2 linked regions of the Tunturibacter gelidoferens genome follow. The protein of the gene in region 2 interacts with the protein of the main gene of each other region in a pairwise test. Links are inferred from orthologs where the notes say so. Each region holds a gene or a part of one and is shown on either strand. Other genes may lie near its edges.

Region 1 (9,463 bases), 370 kb from region 2 along the record:
ACAGCGTCTCCGGGCTGACGGCGGTTTTTTAGCTGCTTTAGGAGGATCAGCGTGAGGATTGCTGCGGCGATGGCGGCGTAGAGCGCGACGGGGTGGAGGCGGGTGTGGCTCGGCGGGATGCGGATGCCCCAGGGGAGGGTGGTGGGGAGGCCGGCGTCGCTGCCTTCGGCGAAGTGTCCGAGGGCGAGGAAGGCCCAGACGAGCGAGGCGCAGGGACTCCAGGCGTCGAGGGTGTCGAGGAGCGGGAGGTGGCGGATGCGGAGATAGACGAGCGCGGCGAGAAGGGTGAGGAGGATTCCGGTGGAGGTAAGGGAGGGGACCGTGAGGAGAAGGATGGGATAGGCGAGGAAGTTGTGGAGATTGGTGGCGATGAGAAGGATGCGGGAGAGAGCAAAGGCGCAGAGAAGAGTGAAGAGGCCGGCGTTCCAGAGCTTGTCGGGGTCGAGGCCGACGATTGCGGCGGTGCGGAGACTGAGTGTGAGGGCGGCCATAAGGCCAAGGGCGGCGAGAACTCCAAAGGTGGGAAGGAGGAGGTGGCCGGAGTGGAGAAGGTAGGGGTGCACGTTCTGAGGCGGATTCGAAGGTCTGGTTCAAGGGGTGGTGCGAATACGGAATTAAAAGAGCAAGCAACAGCAACCGCAGATCCCTACGGGATGACAAACAAAAGAACAGGCAACAGCAACGGCAATGACGACTGCCTTGCAACCGCAGATCGTGGCTTCATTTTAAATGCGGATTGGTTGGACAGATCTGAAGAAAAGAAGACCGACCCACTGGGCCGTACGTCGAAGCGCTGGTGAACCCGTCCTAAGACGGCGGGACCTTGCCGTGGCTCTTTAGGCGTTCCTGACTGGAGGACTGCACACCGAACCATGTCTACGAGCCAGGCCCCTGTTCAATGAATGTTGGTTCAACCAGCGTTGTTCGCGTACCTGCTTTGCAGGCCGGAGTTCTTAACTTGGATGCTAACGGTAGGGCCGGAGAATGGCAAGTCGGCCACGCCGGGAGCGGTGCATCTCGACGAGGGCGTGGAATTTATCATGAGGATGGCCAAGCCCGCTATCAGCGGGGGTCAACTTGTCCTAATGGATTCGATTGGTCGGTTCGGGATCCCAGGGTTGCGTTTGTCAATGTCTCGCGTGACTCAGGGATGCGCTAAATCCTGGTCAGCACAAAAATTTGCCGGTATGAGGGATTTCCGTCCCTATTCCTGAGTAATTTTTCAGTAAGGCCGGGTAAAGACCTAGAAATTCGCCCTGTGACACGAACAAATAGCCGGTTCATCTCTCGCTTCATCATCCATTTGTGAAAGCCAAGGCTCTCATTGCTGAATTGCTCAACCTTCCATCCGTGCAGATTGCCGAACAGGCTTGGTTCGGGGAAATCGGCTTCCATATGCTCCTCGAGCCACTCCGGAACTTTGAGATTGTTGTCCAGGTACTCCTGGCGCAGGGCTCTGTCGGAGTCGTGGGCCTCTTTTCCGCAAGGGAATCCAAAGATCACGAGTTTGTCGGCCACCCGGAGTGCTTCGCTGATCACCTTCATTCGGACAGGCGGAGGTATATGCTCCAAAACATCCGAGGCGAGCACAATATCAAAGGATCTATCACCGAGAGGTAATTCAGCAGCTGATGCTGCCAGCTGAGTCATTGGCCACTGTTCTTTATCTGCGAAGGAGAGGTCACACCCGGTAAACGGGACTTTACGAAACGTTCCAATACCAAATGGTCCAGATCCGATTTCCAGCAGCGTTCCACTTTCAAGAAGACCATGTTTCTTGATGGTGCGAAGGATAGGGAAATAACGTGCAGCCCAATTTAACAGAAAGCCTCCAAGGGTCCCTTAAGGTTATCACCTGCTCTATCCAGCTTTATAGGGAACTCGAGTACCCGCGGTACGATCAGCCGACTTTGCGGTCTTCGAGGAGTTCGTCGAGGAGGTGGGACAGGTCGCCGGCGCGGGAGCGAAGGGACTGCTGGGAGTTCTGCAGGCTGCCGGCGAGGTTGTCGCTGCGGTCGCGGGCGCAGCAGAGCTCGTCGGCGATGTTGAGGGCGGCGAGGACGGCTACGCGGAGCGAGTCGACGGTATTGCCGTGGGAGGCTACGGCGCGCATCTTGGCGTCGACGACGGCGGCGAGTCGCTCGATGTAAGCGGGGTCGGTGCCGCGGAGATGGTAGATCTGATCGTAGATTTCGACGGCGATGGACTGGCTCTGCGTGGGCTCGGCGGCGGGCTGTTGAGTGGCCTGGGGGGCTTCGCGAGTCTGCGCTTCTAGAGTCTGGTTCATCGGGTCTCCTTGCGGTGAGGTTTAGAGGAGTTCGTCCATCTGCTGGAGCATCTTTTCGACGCGCTGGCGGACGGCTTCACGCTCTTTGGTGAGTGTGGTGAGCTCGGATTCGACCATGGTGGAGAGGCTTTGCGACTCGGCTAGCTGAGCGCGGAGGGTGGCTACTTCGGCTTCGGCGGCGGCGCGGGCTTCGCGTTCGCGCTTGACGACTTCGACGGCGCGGAGGACTTTTTGTTCGAGGGCCTGGAACTCATCGACGCTGATGTTGGAGCTAATGGTGGAGGTGCTCATATTCTTTTCAGTATAGACGGCGGAGGGGTGGAATTTTGCTGGGGAAAACGGGGTGGAATCTATTTGGGTGCGTGTTTTTTGCGGATTAATTTGTGATTGTGGTGGAGTGGCTGTTTTTCCCGGGGGGTTTTGCGATTTTGGGTGGTTTTGGTGTGGTGAAGTTGTGGTGTGAGTGTGGTGGTTTGCTGGTGAGATTGTGGGGTTTCGCCGCGTGTTTTTGAGTGACGAAAAATGTGACAGGCTTTTGGGAATTATTTTTTGGGGAGAGACTGTCCTGCCGGACGGGCCTCCTACGCGGAGCGCGGCCACTTCGTGGCGGGTATACCAGTCTGGGTGAGAGCAGCCGCATGGGTCCTCCCGTTGGTCGGAAGAAAGATGATCTCGTCCGGCAGAACAGTGGGTGAATCGATCAGCTTGTTTTGGCGGGGCTCTCTGCGCCGTCGCGAATGGTGCCGCCGAGGGCGGTAAGGGCGGCGATGATGCGGGTCCACCAGTCGGTGAGCTCGTCTTCGCGGAGGGTGCGGTCGTTGGACTGGAAGATGGTGCGGAGGAGGAGCGAGTAGACGCCGGGGTACTTCTTCGCGTCGCGGAATACTTCGATGGGCTTTAGGCTTTGGAGTTCGGGGATGGCGAGAGCGTGGATTGCAGAGGAGACGGCTTGCCATTGGGTGGAGTCTGGGAAGACGAAGGAGAAGTCGCGCTCGACGGCCTGGTAGCGGGAGAGGTCGTGGGCGGTGACTTTTTTTAGGGGGAGCTCGTAGAGGGCGGCGAGGTCGAGCTGCGCGAGGTAGAGGGGCTGGCGTAGCTTGCGGGTTTCTTTTTGCGTGTGAACCAGTTCTCCGAAGTGGGCGATGGGGTGGTTGTTTACGAGCGCTGTGGCGCTGCGGCCGGGCTGGAGCCAGGCGGGGGCGGCCGCCGAGAAGCTAAGCGGCTGCATCGACGAAATGCGGGGGTCTCTCCGCTCCGGCGGCAAAAGCGCCGCCTCCGGTCGAGATGACGATTCTCTCTCTGACGCTGGAACGTGTGGGGGTAAGGTGTCCTTTGCTGCGCTCAGGTCGAAGAGAGAGAGGAGGGACTCGATGGCGCCTTTGAGCTCGAAGAAGGGAGCGTCCTCGGCGGAGTAGAGGTTGGAGTATCGGGCTGAATTGGTCGTGAGACCGAGGGAGAGTTGCGGGGACTCGTGGACTTCGGAGATGTAGTTGCCGTCGGCGGGGATGGTGCCGGTGAAGACCTGGCCCTGCTCGAAGAGGCGAACCTCGCGGACGTCGCGGTTGAGGTTGTGGGCGAGCATGGTGACCATGCCGGGGATGAGGGAGGGGCGCAGGAGAGAGGCCTCTTCGGAGAGAGGGTTCTCCAGGGGGACGGTTGCGCGGGGAGTGGAGGAGAGCGGTCGTCCTTCGGACGATGCCCACATCTCAGAGTCGAGATGTGGGGCACCCGGACTGTTGAGCGGATTCAAATTCTTTGTGGGGCAGAAGAGGTCGGAGTCGTGCTGCGAGGCGAAGGTGCTGGAGATGGATTCGCTGAAGCCGAGGGCGAGGAGGCGGGTGCGGACGGCGGCTTCCTTCGCCTGGGTTGGTTCCGTGATGACTACGGCGGGGGCGGGGAGGGTGTTGGCGAAGCGGTTGTAACCGTAGACGCGGGCTACCTCTTCGATGAGGTCAATCTCGCGCTCGAGGTCGAGACGCCAACTGGGGAGTTTGGTGGAGTAGAGGTCTAGTCCTTGCAGGAGGAGCTCGCAGCCGAGGGAGGTGAGGTACCGGGCGACGATCTCGGAGGTGATGCCCTGGGGGTCGATCGTGGTGCCGAGGTGGCGCTGGACTTGTTGGACGGAGAGCTCGATGGGGGGACGGTTGGCGGTGCGCGCGGCTATGTCGGGGTCGATGAGGTCGATGAGTTCGCCCTCTAGCTTTCCGTTTCCCTGGGCTTCGGGGCTACCGCTCTGGGCGCCACCGCTTTGCAGGATGAGCTGGGTGACGAGGGCGTTGGCGATGGGGGCGGCGTTGAAGTCGGCTCCGCGCTCGAAGCGGTGGGAGGCGTCGGTGTGGAGGCCGTGTCGGCGCGAGCTGCGACGGACAGTGGCGGGGTCGAACCATGCGGCTTCGACGAGGATGTTTTTTGTCTCGGGAGTGATCATCGAGTCCCAGCCGCCCATGACTCCGGCGAGCGAGAGGGCTTTTTTGTGATCAGCGATGACGAGGTCGTCGGCTTCGAGGGTGCGGTCGGTGCCGTCGAGGAGTTTTAGTTTTTCTCCCTTGTGGGCGAGGCGGACGATGATGCCGCCTTCGATCTTGCCGAGGTCGAAGGCGTGGGTGGGATGGCCCATGCCGTGGAGGACGAAGTTGGAGGCGTCGACGGCGTTCGAGATCTGTTTCTGGTTGAGGAGGGTGAAGTAGTCGGCGACGTGGGCGGAGCTGGGGGCGATGGTGACGTTGCGGATGACTTGCGCGGTGAAGCGGCCGCAGAGGCCTTTGGCTTCGGGGGCGATGCGGACGGAGAAGGGCTCGTCGACCAGGGTGCCGATGGGGAGTTTGGGGTTGAGGGGGGCCAACGGCAGGTTGTAGATGGTGGCGGCCTCGCGGGCGATGCCGTAGTGGTTCATGGCGTCGACGCGGTTGGTGGTGATGTCCATCTCGAAGAGGTGGCCGTTGTTTGGGCCGAAAGAGTGGATGCCTTCTACGGCGATGCCGCGGAGGGTGAGAGCTCCGGCGAGTTGGTGATCATCGACCGGAATGTTGGGGACGTAGGTGCGCAGCCAGGCGGTGAGAATATTCATGATGTACGGCTATTAGTCTAAATGTTGCTGCGGCCTCGGGCTTTGACACAGAAAAGGAGGCAGGTTAGCGAGAGTGCAGTCTAAACTCTTGCCATGAACTGGTTTGGCTCAGCGAAGCAGGTTGAGGTTGTCGAACAGGGCGACCTGCTGCTGATCAAGGCGACAGGGACAAGGCGTGCTGTCGATCTCTTGGTCCCGTTATTCTTAGCCGTGTGGGGGTATGTTGCTTGTCGAAACGAGCATTGGGTTTCGCTGGTCTTTGTGCTTTTCGTTTTTGGTTCGTCTGTCTGGTTTCTGTTTCGAGATAAAGGTGGAGAGTTGCGAGTTACGGACACAGAGATCGTGGCGAGTGGCGATCTGGGTGGGTGGGGCGAAGGGTATGTGCGCTTTGGTTGGGCCGATATAAGTGGTTTGGAGTATCGACAGGGTGAGGAAGATTCGAACGAAGGCCTATACGTGAGGACCGGACGATGGCATACCTACTGCGTAATGGCTGGTTTAAATAGAGAGCAGTCGGAAGAGGTGGATTGCAGCTGTCTACCGGCGCTTTCCCTATGTTGTGATGGCTGAGGATAGCGATGGGTGGTCGCTGTTTGGAAATGGATCGCGGTTGATAACTCTTGGCCTATCGAAACCAAGAGAGTGATCTGCGAAAGAGGGTTCTCTTCATTTGGTTTTCACGCTAACTGTCCATGCTGGTTAGTTTGGAGTAAACGAAAGAAAACCATGCAGTCAGTGGGAAGAGACGCGCAAAAAAAGATCCTACTTTGGGTCAAAGTGGGAGCACAATGACGGGCATGAGGACACTCACGCTGAGCACGCTGCCGTGGAAGCAACTGCTGGTGTGGGGGATCTTTGGTTTTGCGTTTGCGATGATTCCGCTCGCCTTTGCACTGACGGGGGATGACCTAAACAAAACGGCCTCCGGGTTCAAAGAGGCGATCGAACGAGGGGATGTTTATCTGATCTGTGTGGCGCTGGTTGGGGATAGTCTCGGACGATTTGTGATGATCCGCAAGAAGACGATCTGGGACGTATTGTCGGTTGGTTTTGTGATCGCGTACACCGTCATGGTTTCGTTCGAGTTTGGGGTTATCAGCACGATGCTCCATAGCGAGACGACGAGGGCGATGATTCCCGACGGCCGGGTTCAGATGCACAGCTGGTACTACGGGATTGGGGTATTGATTCTTGGGAGCGCGGCCGCGATAAGGACGGCGGACTGAGATGGCGTGGATCGATTTCAAGTCGGGGTTCGCGCTGGTGGGGTCGCTGGTTGTGCTGGCGGGAAGCCTTGATTCGCGAATGAGAAAGCGGAAGGAGAAGCCTGAGGATCCAGAGAATCCGCGAGAGCGGCCGAAGCCTGAGACGCCTCGTGACTCTGACAAACCTCAGGCGGCATGGGTTCCTACGGCTGCTGACATGAAGACAGGGCAGGATGTTGAGCCCTCAAAGCTCCTTGACGTATCACATGCACGGAATCCCAAGTAAGCCTTGGCTGGTAGCTTGCTTGACGGGATTCGTCTCGTTGAAAGAGATCCCTGTTACTCGCGCGATCTGATGATTCGCTTCTGGGGGTGGCTTGCCCGACGCGAGGCATCCGGTGATGATTGCTGGGTGACCTGGGAGGATTTGTGATGCGGCGAGTGGTGGCGGTTTTTTTGATGGTTGCTGGATGTGCTGTGGCTTGGGGGCAGTCTTCGAGTTGGCCTGCGGGGGCGGAGCATGCGGTGGTGAAGCTTTGGCCGAAGGGGGTTCCGGGTGCGGCTGCTGCTGCGACGGGGCCGGAGGCGGACACTTCGACGGCGGCGAGCGAGAAGATTGCGGGAAGGCCGGTGGTGCGGTTGGGGGATGTGTCGGTGCCTACGCTGACGGTGTATGTGCCGAAGGTGGGCAATGGTGCTGGGGTCGTGGTGTTTCCGGGAGGTGGGTACAGCATTCTGGCGATGGATCTGGAGGGGACCGAGGTTTGCGAGTGGCTGAACTCGCGAGGGGTTGCGTGCTTTCTGCTGAAGTATCGGGTGCCGGGGACGGGGCCTTATCCGAAGTCGGCTGCGGCGCTTGAGGATGCACAGAGAGCGGTGGGGATGGTGCGGGCTCGGGCTGGGGAGTGGAAGGTTGATCCAAAGAAGATTGGTGTGCTGGGGTTTTCTGCTGGCGGGCATCTGGCGGCGGCAGTGAGTACCCACTATGAGACGAGGCTCTACGCGAAGGTGGATTCGGCGGACGAGTTGAGTTGCAGGCCGGACTTTGCGGTGGTGGTGTATCCGGGGGAGATGGCGGATGCGGAGAATGGGATGAAGTTCAGTGCGGATATTCCGGTGACCAGAGATACGCCGCCCACGTTTCTGGTGCAGGCAGAGGATGATACGGTGCATGTGGAGAATGCGGTGGATTACTTTCTGGCGTTGAAGGGCGCGGGTGTTCCGGCTGAGCTGCATGTGTATGCAGAAGGCGGGCATGGTTATGGACTGCGGCGGACGAAGCTTCCGGTGACGGGGTGGCCTGATCTGGTGGATGAGTGGATGAAGACGATTGGAGTGACGCCGGGAGTGCAGTGAGGAAGCTGCCTGAAGACACTCGCGCCTGAGTGATCGCGGCGAGAGTCTTGTTGAAACGCACAAAAGTTGTGATGGAGAGGCGGGGCGCGGTCAACTGTGCAGAGCGACGCGGGGCTGGTGGTTGAGGGAAGGCTCATGGAGGGTTGCGGGTTTCTTCTTGCCGAGGCGCTGGCCCTGGCGGATGAAGGGCTCTTCCACGCAGAGGCAGAAGAGCCACGCGAGGAGGAGGGTGGCGGCGAGGTAGAGGGGAAACTGCACCCAGGGGGAGAGGGTGTTGCGCAGGGAGAAGGTGAGGGCGAGCAGTACGGGGACGTGGATGAGATAGAGGCTGTAGGAGACTCTGCCGAGGAAGCGCGGGATGGACGAGAGAAGGAAGCGCTGGACTGGCGGGGCGTTGAGGCCCACGACGATGAATCCGATCGCTCCTGCGGCTACGAGCCATTCGGTTGCCGTCATGGTCCAAGGGCGGCGAAAGTCCCACAGGAAGGGGACGCTGAAGTTGTAGAGGGCGAAGGAGACGGCGGCGATGCCGAAGCGAATGGCTACGGGGAGAGAGCGGAAGCGCGTGGAGATTGTCTTGAGGTGCCGGGCGAGGAGTATTCCGAAGATGAAGAAGGCGGTGTAGTGAACGGTTCTCAAGAGGCCGGTGGTTTGATCGGCATCGGGATGGAACAAGACTACGAGGAACGTGGTGAGCGATAGGGCGAGGGCGAGCAGGAGAGCGATGCTGGTTCGCAGGCGAAGGATGAAGTAGGCGAGGAGGGGGAAGATGATGGAGATTCGCATCTCGATGATGAGGGACCAGATGACGAAGTTGAACTGCTGCCAGTTGTAGATGCCGAGGAAGGCGATGTGCTGGAGGACGAGGGTCCAACGGACTGGCTCGGACCAGAAGGGTGCGGCCCAGGCGCCGCGGGCGTGGTTACCGTGCCAGATGGCGGCGCCGGCGATGGAGAGAATCAGGGCGGCGAGGTAGGGTCCGTAGATGCGCAGGATGCGGCGAGCGAGGAAGATGGGATAGGGCTGGCTTCGACCTAGAAGGTAGGGGAAGGAAAGGACCAGGCCGCTGAGGACGAAGAAGAGCATGACGGCTTCGTGTCCTGCGTAAAGGGGATAGAAGAGCAGCGTGAGATGAAGGCGGTGCCAGAGGGGTCCGTGCGTGGGCCAGGGCCAGGCGGGCCACATGAGAACAAAGTGATGAAGAACGACGGCGAGGGAGGCCAAACCGCGGAGCGAGTCGAGCTCACGCAGCCGAGGTTGCGGGTCGGCGCCAGCAGGCGCTGTGGGCGTTGATGGCTGGCCGGTTGATGAAGCGATGGCCACGGAGATTTCCTCGCGGTGCGCGAAGAGAGATCGGCACAGAGACGGTGACGAAATTACAACTGCGGGGGCCTGGAATCGAGGGAACGAGGGGAGAATACCATACGGCGGACGGCAAAAATTTGCGCAGAACACCTGTTATCTATGCGCCGGGGAGGCAAGAATCATGGCAATGGGGCGAGGTGAAGTGATTAGTGTTTGAGGCGATGCTCGGGCGGAAGTTGTGGC
Region 2 (9,300 bases):
TCTCCAGGCCTCGAGGCGTTACCGGCACGATGACCATGAAGATGATCAACAGCACCAGAAGAACGTCGATCAGCGGCGTTACATTCATGTCCGACATCGCTCCGCCGGTATTTCCACCACCCATTCCCATAGCAATCTCCTCGGATACTCTTGCCGCTCCAATAAATGCGAGTTCGACACCCTACATGTTTACTTCTTGGTAGTCGCCGTTCCGCTGTCGTCTGTTCTTTCGGTCAGCAGGCCAAGCTGGCTCACACCGGCGGACCGGATTCCATCAACCGCGTCCATCACTTTACCGTAGTTGGCACGTATATCCGCGCGCATAAAGACCTCTTTGCTGGTCTTATTTTCCAGCTTCGCAGAGATCTTAGGTCCAAGATCATCGAGCGTTACCTGGTCGCCGCCCAGAAACGTCCTGCCATCGCGAGTCACAGCGACTACAACGGCGTCTTCCTTATTGGCATCTTCCATCACCACCGCGGCGTCAGCCTTCGGCAGGTCCACGTTGACCTTGTTGTTCAACATGGGAGTGATGACCATGAAGATGATCAACAACACCAGCATCACGTCCACCATCGGCGTCACGTTGATGTTGGAGTTGACCTTCTTGCCTTCCTCCCGCTTATTGATACTCATAACGTATGCTCCGTCCGGTTTGCTGTATTTGCTTTCCTGCGATGCCTGTTAGGCCTCCGGCTGCCGTTCGCTGGCGACATCCGGAGGACCTATCAGAGATGTGATTCCCGCAGAGTACTGCTGATTGGCCTTACGCTTCTGGACCGAAGCCCTACCGGTGGCTCTGCTTGATGAAGTAGTCGACCAGTTCGCTCGAGCTGTTGTCCATTTCGACGTCGAAAGCCTCAACCTTACCGGTGAAGTAGTTGAACGTCATAACGGCAGGGATGGCGACGAGCAGACCGAAGGCGGTCGTTACGAGGGCCTCCGAGATACCGCCGGCGACTGCACCGATACCAGAGGTTTTCTGAGTTGCAATCTGTTGGAAGGCGTTCAAAATACCGACTACGGTACCGAACAGACCGATAAACGGCGCCGTCGAACCGATGGTGGCCAGACCGCCCAGACCGCGCTTCAGCTTGGCATGAACGATAGCCTCAGAGCGCTCAAGTGCGCGCTTGGAGCTCTCAATCTGCTCGTCGGTGATCGTACCGCCAGAACCGAAGCTGCGGAACTCCTGCAGACCAGCCGTAACAACTTCGGCGAGGTGCGACTTCTTGGAACGGTCAGCAACCTTAATCGCCTCATCGAGACGGCCGTCCTTCAACGCGCCGGCAACCTTCGGCGCAAACTCACGAGACTGCTTGCGGGCTGCAGAGAAGTAAAGAGCGCGATCGATGATCACAGCGAGCGACCAGATCGACATGATGAAAAGGAAGATGACAACGCAACGAGCCAGCCAGCCCATGTTGGACCAGAGACCCATAACACTGAAGCTGACCTGCGCCTCTTCAAAGTACAGGGCGAGGGAAGCAGGAACGTGAGCGAAGGTTGTTGCTAGATGAGCGAGAATCACTGGAATATTTCCTCCTGGTAGAACTCTAACTTTCAGAATCTTGACCCGGGAATCCCCCAAAAGTTCGACACCTTTGGGAGACCCGCGAGAGACGTTGCTGCGTGATGAGCCTTGGTTTAGCCGCCGCCAAAGTTGAAGTTGACGGTGATCTGTGTGTCCACCTCGGTCGGCTCGCCATTGAGGAAGTACGGCTTGTAGCGCCAACCTTGGACGGCCGATACAGCCGCGGACCGAAGCATCTCAGGACCGCTGACCACCTCGAGCTTTTCGATCGTACCGCTCTTCGAGATCACGGCGTGCAGAACGACAGCACCCGAGACGTGAGCAGCCCTTGCGATCGGAGGATAAACCGGATTCGACCCCGAAAGCTTGTTACCAGCCACTACGCCGCTTGAAACGCGCTGCGGACCCTTCGGAGGAGCAACTTTGACAACCGGAGTCGGCGCAGTGCCGATTCCGCCCATCACGCCACCCGGGACGCCGTTGCCGCTACCCATACCCGCCATGCCGGCAACGCCGGCGACCTGCGGAGGAGGTGCAGCATCTTCCTTCAGCATCTTGATATCTTTTGGAATTTTCGTAGGAGCGTGAAGACCTGCGTCGATCTCTGACACCATCTTGATCGGCTTGACGATCTGTTGCGGTGGCGGAGGGGGTGGTGGAGGAGGGGGTGGAGGCGGCGCTGTCAGCATCGCGGTCATTGCCGTCTTCGGCAAAGCCTCCGGATACAGCAGCGGAATAAGGATCATGGTTGCCAGGATCGCGCCATTGAAGATAAAGGTCCCAATCATCCAGTACTTGGACTTGGTCTTGATCTGGCCGCCGGATTCCATCAACGAGGATTCGAACATATGCAGCCTCTTTACTGTGAAGAAGAGCTATTTTTCTTTAGACACCGCGTTGTTGCTTTTTGTTCCCAGCCATTTCTTTTGTTCCCGTTATTACATCGGCAGAAGAGCCAATCCCTACACCTTCGCGCGCTTACCCGCAGGTAACGTCACCGACTTGCCCTTGCTTACCCGCCAGTCCTGGTACGCCACCAGCATCGGTGCCGCCACAGCGATCGACGAGTAGGTACCAATTAGGATGCCGACAACGAGCGCAAAGGAAAACCCATGCAATACCTCACCGCCAAATAAATACAGGGAAAGCACCGTCAGAAAGGTCAGTCCCGAAGAGATAACCGTTCTGCTCAGCGTCTGATTGATGCTCCGATTGACAACATCATGCAGCGACTCCCTCCGCGAAAGCGCCAGATTCTCGCGTATGCGGTCGAAGACGACGATCGTGTCGTTCATCGAGTAACCAATCAACGTTAGGATTGCAGCGATAACGGTAAGGGTTATCTCCTGATTCGTCAAACTGAACGCGCCAACGGTAATCAGTGTGTCGTGGAACACCGCGACCACCGCCGCCACGCCGTAGATCAGCTCAAACCGGAACCATAGATAGATGAGCATCCCGATCAGCGAGTACAACGTCGCCAGCCAAGCCTGCTTCTGAAGCTGTTTCCCAGCCGTAGGCCCAACAATCTCAACCTGCTCCACAGTAAACGCCGAGTCGTGGTAGTTGGCGCTCAGGGCACTCTCCACGCTCTGGCGCCCGGCATCGTGCGACTGATCGGTCGCCGTCGACTCCGGCAGCGCAATAATCACCTTGTTCGCCGCATGGCCGCTGGGATCGCTGACGCGCTGAATCCGTGCGTCGTGCACGCCCGCGCGGTCCATCGCTTGCCGGATATGATCCTCATTAGGAGTCTGGTCAAAGGCCACGCGAACCTGCGTGCCTCCCTTGAAATCAACCCCAAGCGGAATGTGGTGCCAGAACAGCATGCTCAGCACACCCAGCACAGAAAAAATCAGGGAAAACCCAAGGAAGTACCACTTCTTCCCGAGCCAATCAATATTTGTTGTACGAAACAGTTCCAAGCTCAAACCCTCAGCGGCAGCCAATGGCTCCGCAATCTCTCGAAATCTAAATAGACAGCGCCGCGCCGCGTTCCTTCTTCTGCAGGATCGTGTCAAAGATCACGCGCGAGACCAACACCGCGGTAAACAGGTTGGCGAACAGACCAAACGCCAGCGTCACCGCAAACCCACGCACCGGTCCGGAACCAAACAGGAACAGGATCAACGCCGAAACGATGGTCGTCACGTGGGTATCGATGATCGTCACTAACGCATGCTTAAACCCTTGCTCAACCGCCGCCGAGGCTGTCTTTCCAGCTCTCAACTCCTCGCGGATGCGCTCAAAGATCAGCACATTCGAATCCACACCCATGCCAATGGTCAGGATCACGCCCGCGATTCCGGGCAGCGTCAGAGTCGATCCAGTAAAGCCCATAAACCCAAGCAAAATAATCAGGTTCAACATCAGCGCCAGATCCGCATTGATCCCCGCGCCGCGATAGTAAATCAGCATGAAGATCATGACCGCCAGCATGCCGGCAATCGCCGCGACCACGCCCTGATGAATCGAAGCAGCGCCCAGGCTCGGCCCAACCGTTCGCGTCTCGAGGTAAGAGATCGAAGCCGGCAGCGCGCCCGTGCGCAACATCAGCGACAGATCGTTCGCCTGTTGCTGCGTAAACGCGCCGGTGATCTCGCCGCTATCGCGAATCGCCGACTGAATTCCCGCAACCTCGCGAACCTTGTTATCCAGCACAATCGCCATCGAACCCGGCGTCGCGCTCGAAGCCGTATGCGCCTCGGTATATTTGTAGAAGCGATCCCCTGCCTCAGTCGTCAGGTTGAAGCGGATGTTCGGCCGGCCGTTCTGATCCTGTCCCGGCTGCGCATCGCGGAAGTCCGTACCCTCCACCTCGCTCACCCGCTTCAGCAGCCAGATCTGGTCCGGAGCTCCGGCAGAACCGGTCCCATGCACCAGCATCGAATCAGGAGGAATCACCCCACCGTTCGCCTGCATTGCAGCCTGGTCCGACTCGTAAGGTCCACCCGTCACCGCATGAATCGACAGCTTGGCAGTCGACTGAATAATCTCTTCCACACGCGCTGGATCATCGACGCCCGGCAACTCCACCAGGATCTGGTTCTCGCCCAGCCCGTACTTCTGGATCACCGGCTCGCTAACACCCAGCTTATCGATGCGCTCGCGAATCGTTTCGATCGAGGTATCAAGCGTCCTCGTCTCAAGGTCACGCACCGCTCCGACTTTCATCGTCAACGCCGAGTTCCCGTCGGCTGTAGTCGCGACATCATAAGTCGAATAATCATTCCCCTGTAGCACCGAGCGAGCGTCGCTCAACTTCGCCGCCGGAATACCCGACACAATAATCGTCTGTGGCCGCGATGGATCCGTCTTTCCTACTATCGCGCCAACCACTCCGGCCTTCTGCAGGTCGGCCTCAAGTCTCGCGACATCGCGGTCCGTAGCCGAACCTATTGCCTCAGCCACATGCACTTCGAGCACCAGGTGGGTGCCGCCCTTTAGGTCGAGCCCCAGGTGGATACGATCTTTGATCGACTGCGTGAGCCCGCCGTGGGGAATGCCCACGATGCCGAAACAGAAGATCACCAGTACCGCAACGATGAATGCCGATTTCCCGGCCAGATTCTTGCCCATGATCTTTATTGAAGGATGCAACCGCAGTGCCATGCTCCGGTACCGCCGTCGCTATCCTTGTTTCTTCCTCGTCCGTTGTTAACGGTTCAATCTCAACGTGCCTACATCTAATAAACGTGCCTACATCTAATATTTGCTACAGCCTATTTTGAAGTGTTCGTTCAGGCAGCCTGTTCGTCCGTCGTCACAGCGGCAATCGCGCTCTTGACGAACTCAAGCTTCACGCCGTCCGGCTGAACCCGCAGGACAACAAGATCATCCTTTACGGTCAGAACCGTGCCGCGAATACCGCCATTGGTAGTGACTCGGTCGCCGGTCTTCAGCTGCCCCAGCATCTCTTGCCACTTTTTCTGCTTCCTCTGGTTCGGCGCGATCATCAAAAAGTAAAGCACCACAAAGAACAGGATCGGCAACGCAAGGCTGCCCAGATTACCCAGCCCAGCCGCACTCTGCAACCACATCGCAAGCATCAATCAAAACTCCGTTCAACCACTCAATTCCTCTTCGCCGCAACCAACCCAAAAACACACGCGAGCGCGCCCAACTGCACGCAACTTCGCTCATTGTGCAAAAAGTGTGCCTAGCCCCTTAGCATCGCGTAACCGCAACACCCTGTCAAGGCGCGATCACTTCGTCAAACGTCGCTTCCAGGCCATCTTCAAAGCCCCTTCAAGCACATCCGCGCTCACCGCATCCAGTCGTACGCGCGTAGCCCCACCACGTCCCCACCCTCCAGGGACAGGGGAAAACACCTCCGGCGCATCCTCCACCAGTCCGGCCTGCTCCTCTGGACTCAGCTTCAGAACGCCATAGCCCTCCTTCTCAAATGCAAGAGTACAAAAGATCTTCCCTCCCACCCGGAAGTCAGGATGCCCTTGATGCGATCCTTCGGAAGCTCCCGGCAATCTCAATGCAATCCGTCGATAGTCCTGTGCGGTCATCCGCACTCTCCTCTCAAACGAGCTCTCAAAGCCTACGCCCATCCGTACGAACTTCGCGCAAACCTTTGCCGCAAGTCGGAACGTCAACCTTCTATCTCATAAACTGTCTGCAACGAGTCGTTTGAACCATGTTCGACCGAAGCAGGAAGGAAGCGCCGCTCATGCCCATCCCCGAAGACCTCGCCGCAATCGCTCGCCAGGAAGCCGAGCTCCACTTCTCCGCCTTCGACTACGACACAGCCTGGCGTCTCGGCCAAAGCCTCCGCGATCTCGCCGTCTCCCGCAATCATTCCCTCGTCATCGATATTCGCCGCTTCGGCCAGCCTCACCAGCCGCTCTTCTACGCAGCCCTCGCCGGCACCACGCCGGATAACCCCCGCTGGGTGCAGCGCAAATCGAACGTAGTCGCCCGCTTCCACCGCAGCTCCTACGCCATCGGCCTCGCACTTGAGCAGAGCAGCCGCACCTTTAGCGAACGCTACAACCTCCCCGACGCCGACTATGCCGCCCACGGAGGCAGCTTCCCGCTCCACGTCACCGGCGCAGGCGTCATCGGCTGCATCACCGTCTCCGGCCTGCCGCAGCGCGAAGACCACAACCTCGTCGTCGAAGCACTCTGCCTCGAACTCAAACAAAATCACGACTCCCTGTGCCTTGCATAACCAGACCCTGCCGCGCCGCAAGGCACCCATAGCCGCAATGCTCTAATAAAGGTTTGTCCGCAAAGCAGCGGCACCACGGGAGCATCGAAGCCATGTCGGATCGGTCTTACGCCATCACCCGGACACTCTCCTCCGTGTTCCTCGTGGGGTGCCTTCTCCTCTTCGTCATCCGCACCTGGCACTGGCCCCTCATGGGCGACGCCGCCCTTATGCACTACGTCGTCTTCCTCATGGACCACGGCATGGCTTCCTATCGCGACATCGTCGACCCCAATATGCCGACGACGCTCTTGATCGAAGGCGCCGTTATGCACCTCTTCGGCGGCAACTCGCTCGCGTGGCGACTCTTCGACCTTGCGCTCCTGGCCGTCTCCGCAATCGCCATGTTCGTCATCTGCAAGCCCTACAGCCGTTTCGCTGCACTCTTCGCAGCCGCACTCTTCGCCCTCATCCACGGCCGCGACGGCCTCGTCCAACTAGGCCAACGCGACCTCACCATGACCGTCTGCCTCTTGATCGCATACGCCTTCCTCTTCACAGACCTGAGAACGCATCACAGAGCACTTCTACCAATAAAGACCAAACCCTGGACCGCGCTCTTCGGATTCTTCTGCGGGGTCGCCACCACCATCAAGCCCTCCGTCCTCTTGCTCGCCCCAACCGTTTTGCTTCTGGCCGCCATCACCCTCCGACGCAGACGACAACCATTTGCCTCGCACATCATCGCTGGGCTTATCGGCATGCTGACGCCCATCCTTCTGATCTTCGGTTGGCTCCAACACCAGCACATCACCGCCGACTTCCTCCGCACCCTCACCCAACTCCTCCCCTACTTCCTCCTCCTGGGCCCACGGTCTTACACTCATCTCATCCTCCACAGCATCTCCTCCGTCATGCTTCCCGTCGTGCTGCTTTGGCTTCCCATTGTCATCCTCAAAAAAGACTGGATCACCTGGGAACGTGCAGCACTCCTCGTAGCCGTTCTCTTCGGACTGGCCTCGTTCTATCTCCAAAGGAAGGGCTTTCCCTACCATCGCTACCCCTCCGAAGCCTTTCTTCTCCTCCTCATCGGCATCGACTTCACCACCATCCTCAAAACCAAACCAGCCAACCGGCGACTTCGTTTCACCACAAATAACAAGCTTCTGCCGGGCCTCGCCATGGCAGGCATCGTAGTCAGCGTCTTGTTCATCGGAGTCGGCTCAACTGCCCACGCACTCTGGCAGGACTGGCACAACCAGGAGTTCGACACCCTTCTCCGCGCCGACCTCAACCGCCTCGGCGGCCAGGATCTGGCAAACCGCGTTCAGTGTCTCGACATGGCCGACGGCTGTATCCCCACGCTCTACAACATGCGCCTCGTGCAAGCCACCGGCTACCTCTACGACTGCTACATGCTCTCCGATCAACCCGGTGCCGAACGAGACCGATCCCGCGAAGCCTTCTGGAAGGCCATCATGAAGAATCCCCCGGCCGTCTTCGTCATCTCCAGCAACGACTGCGACCCAGCCACCCAGAGTCCCGGCTACACCTATCAAAAGGTGAGCCGCTGGCCCCAATTCCACGACTATCTCAAAGCCACCTACCATCTCGACGCCGAACGAATCCCCCCGCACATGGTCAAGGCAGGCAGCAGTCCCTCGAAGCCCCTTGGCTACAGAATCTACGTCAGAAATAATCTCAACTAACTTCGCCCGCCCCAGCCAGATCTCCACGCACCCTCTCCATCGTATCCAGATAGAACGCGATATTGTGCACGCTGTTAAGCACCGCACTCAACGGCTCACCTGAAGCAAACAGATGCCGCAGATAAGCCCGCGTATACCGCCGGCACACCATGCACCCACACGTCGCATCGATCGGCCCCTGATCCTCCGCATACTCCTTCTTCTTAATATTGATCCTGCCCTCCGACGTAAACAGCAGCCCATGCCGCCCAGACCGCGTCGGCAGCACGCAGTCCATCATGTCCACACCCATCCGCGCATACTCTTCAATCTCATCCGGATACCCCACCCCCATCACATACCGCGGCTTGTCCTTCGGCAGATGCTCCAGCGTCCGAGCAATCATCTCCCGCGTCACCTCCCGCGGCTCCCCCACCGCCAGGCCGCCGATCGCGTACCCCGGCAGATCCATCTCCACCAGCCGCTTCGCACTCTCCTCCCTCAAATCCGCATACATCCCACCCTGCACAATCCCGAACAGGCTCTGCGTCTGCTCCTGCCTCTCAGAAAACCACGGCACCCGATCCTTATGTAACTCAAAGTGATCTTTCGACCTCTGCGCCCATGCATGCGTCAGTCCCATCGACTCCCGCGTCCTCTCCCACGTCGCCGGCGTCTCCACGCACTCGTCGAAGACCATCGCAACATCCGCCCCCAGCGCAATCTGCACATCCATCGAGTGCTCCGGCGAGAAGAAGTGCTTACTCCCATCCAAGTGCGACCGAAACTCCACTCCCTCCGGCGAGATCTTTCGCAACTTACTCAAACTAAAGACCTGAAACCCGCCCGAGTCAGTCAGCATTGGCCGCTCCCAGCTCATAAACCGATGTACCCCACCCATCCGCCGCACCAGTTCA

The links.
Region 1: the proteins of secD (region 2) and RBB81_RS02930 interact in binary tests that used the Escherichia coli proteins (3 or more experiments, as listed by UniProt). The link is inferred for Tunturibacter gelidoferens from one-to-one orthologs.

Annotation. Positions count from the first base shown.
Region 1 is NZ_CP132938.1:570,822-580,284, forward strand. Bases 2,672-5,717 are described here. They hold RBB81_RS02930 (phenylalanine--tRNA ligase subunit beta), read right to left. Parts: upstream 5,355-5,717; coding sequence 2,988-5,354; downstream 2,672-2,987. Also shown: RBB81_RS02910 (prolipoprotein diacylglyceryl transferase family protein), read right to left, coding at 1-563; RBB81_RS02915 (class I SAM-dependent methyltransferase), read right to left, coding at 1,156-1,650; RBB81_RS02920 (cell division protein ZapA), read right to left, coding at 1,901-2,287; RBB81_RS02925 (hypothetical protein), read right to left, coding at 2,309-2,578; RBB81_RS02935 (hypothetical protein), read left to right, coding at 6,152-6,580; RBB81_RS02940 (hypothetical protein), read left to right, coding at 6,582-6,845; RBB81_RS02945 (alpha/beta hydrolase), read left to right, coding at 6,992-7,915; RBB81_RS02950 (acyltransferase family protein), read right to left, coding at 8,006-9,238.
Region 2 is NZ_CP132938.1:939,640-948,939, forward strand. What follows is about bases 2,810-5,692. They hold secD (protein translocase subunit SecD), read right to left. Parts: upstream 5,114-5,692; coding sequence 3,506-5,113; downstream 2,810-3,505. Other genes in these bases: secF (protein translocase subunit SecF), read right to left, coding at 2,810-3,459; yajC (preprotein translocase subunit YajC), read right to left, coding at 5,275-5,583. Outside these bases: RBB81_RS04360 (ExbD/TolR family protein), read right to left, coding at 1-130; RBB81_RS04365 (ExbD/TolR family protein), read right to left, coding at 190-636; RBB81_RS04370 (MotA/TolQ/ExbB proton channel family protein), read right to left, coding at 788-1,531; RBB81_RS04375 (energy transducer TonB), read right to left, coding at 1,648-2,382; more of secF, read right to left, coding at 2,497-2,809; RBB81_RS04395 (MmcQ/YjbR family DNA-binding protein), read right to left, coding at 5,740-6,054; RBB81_RS04400 (heme-degrading domain-containing protein), read left to right, coding at 6,216-6,716; RBB81_RS04405 (glycosyltransferase family 39 protein), read left to right, coding at 6,809-8,404; tRNA guanosine(34) transglycosylase Tgt, read right to left, coding at 8,397-9,300. UniProt on the Escherichia coli protein: Part of the Sec protein translocase complex. Interacts with the SecYEG preprotein conducting channel. SecDF uses the proton motive force (PMF) to complete protein translocation after the ATP-dependent function of SecA.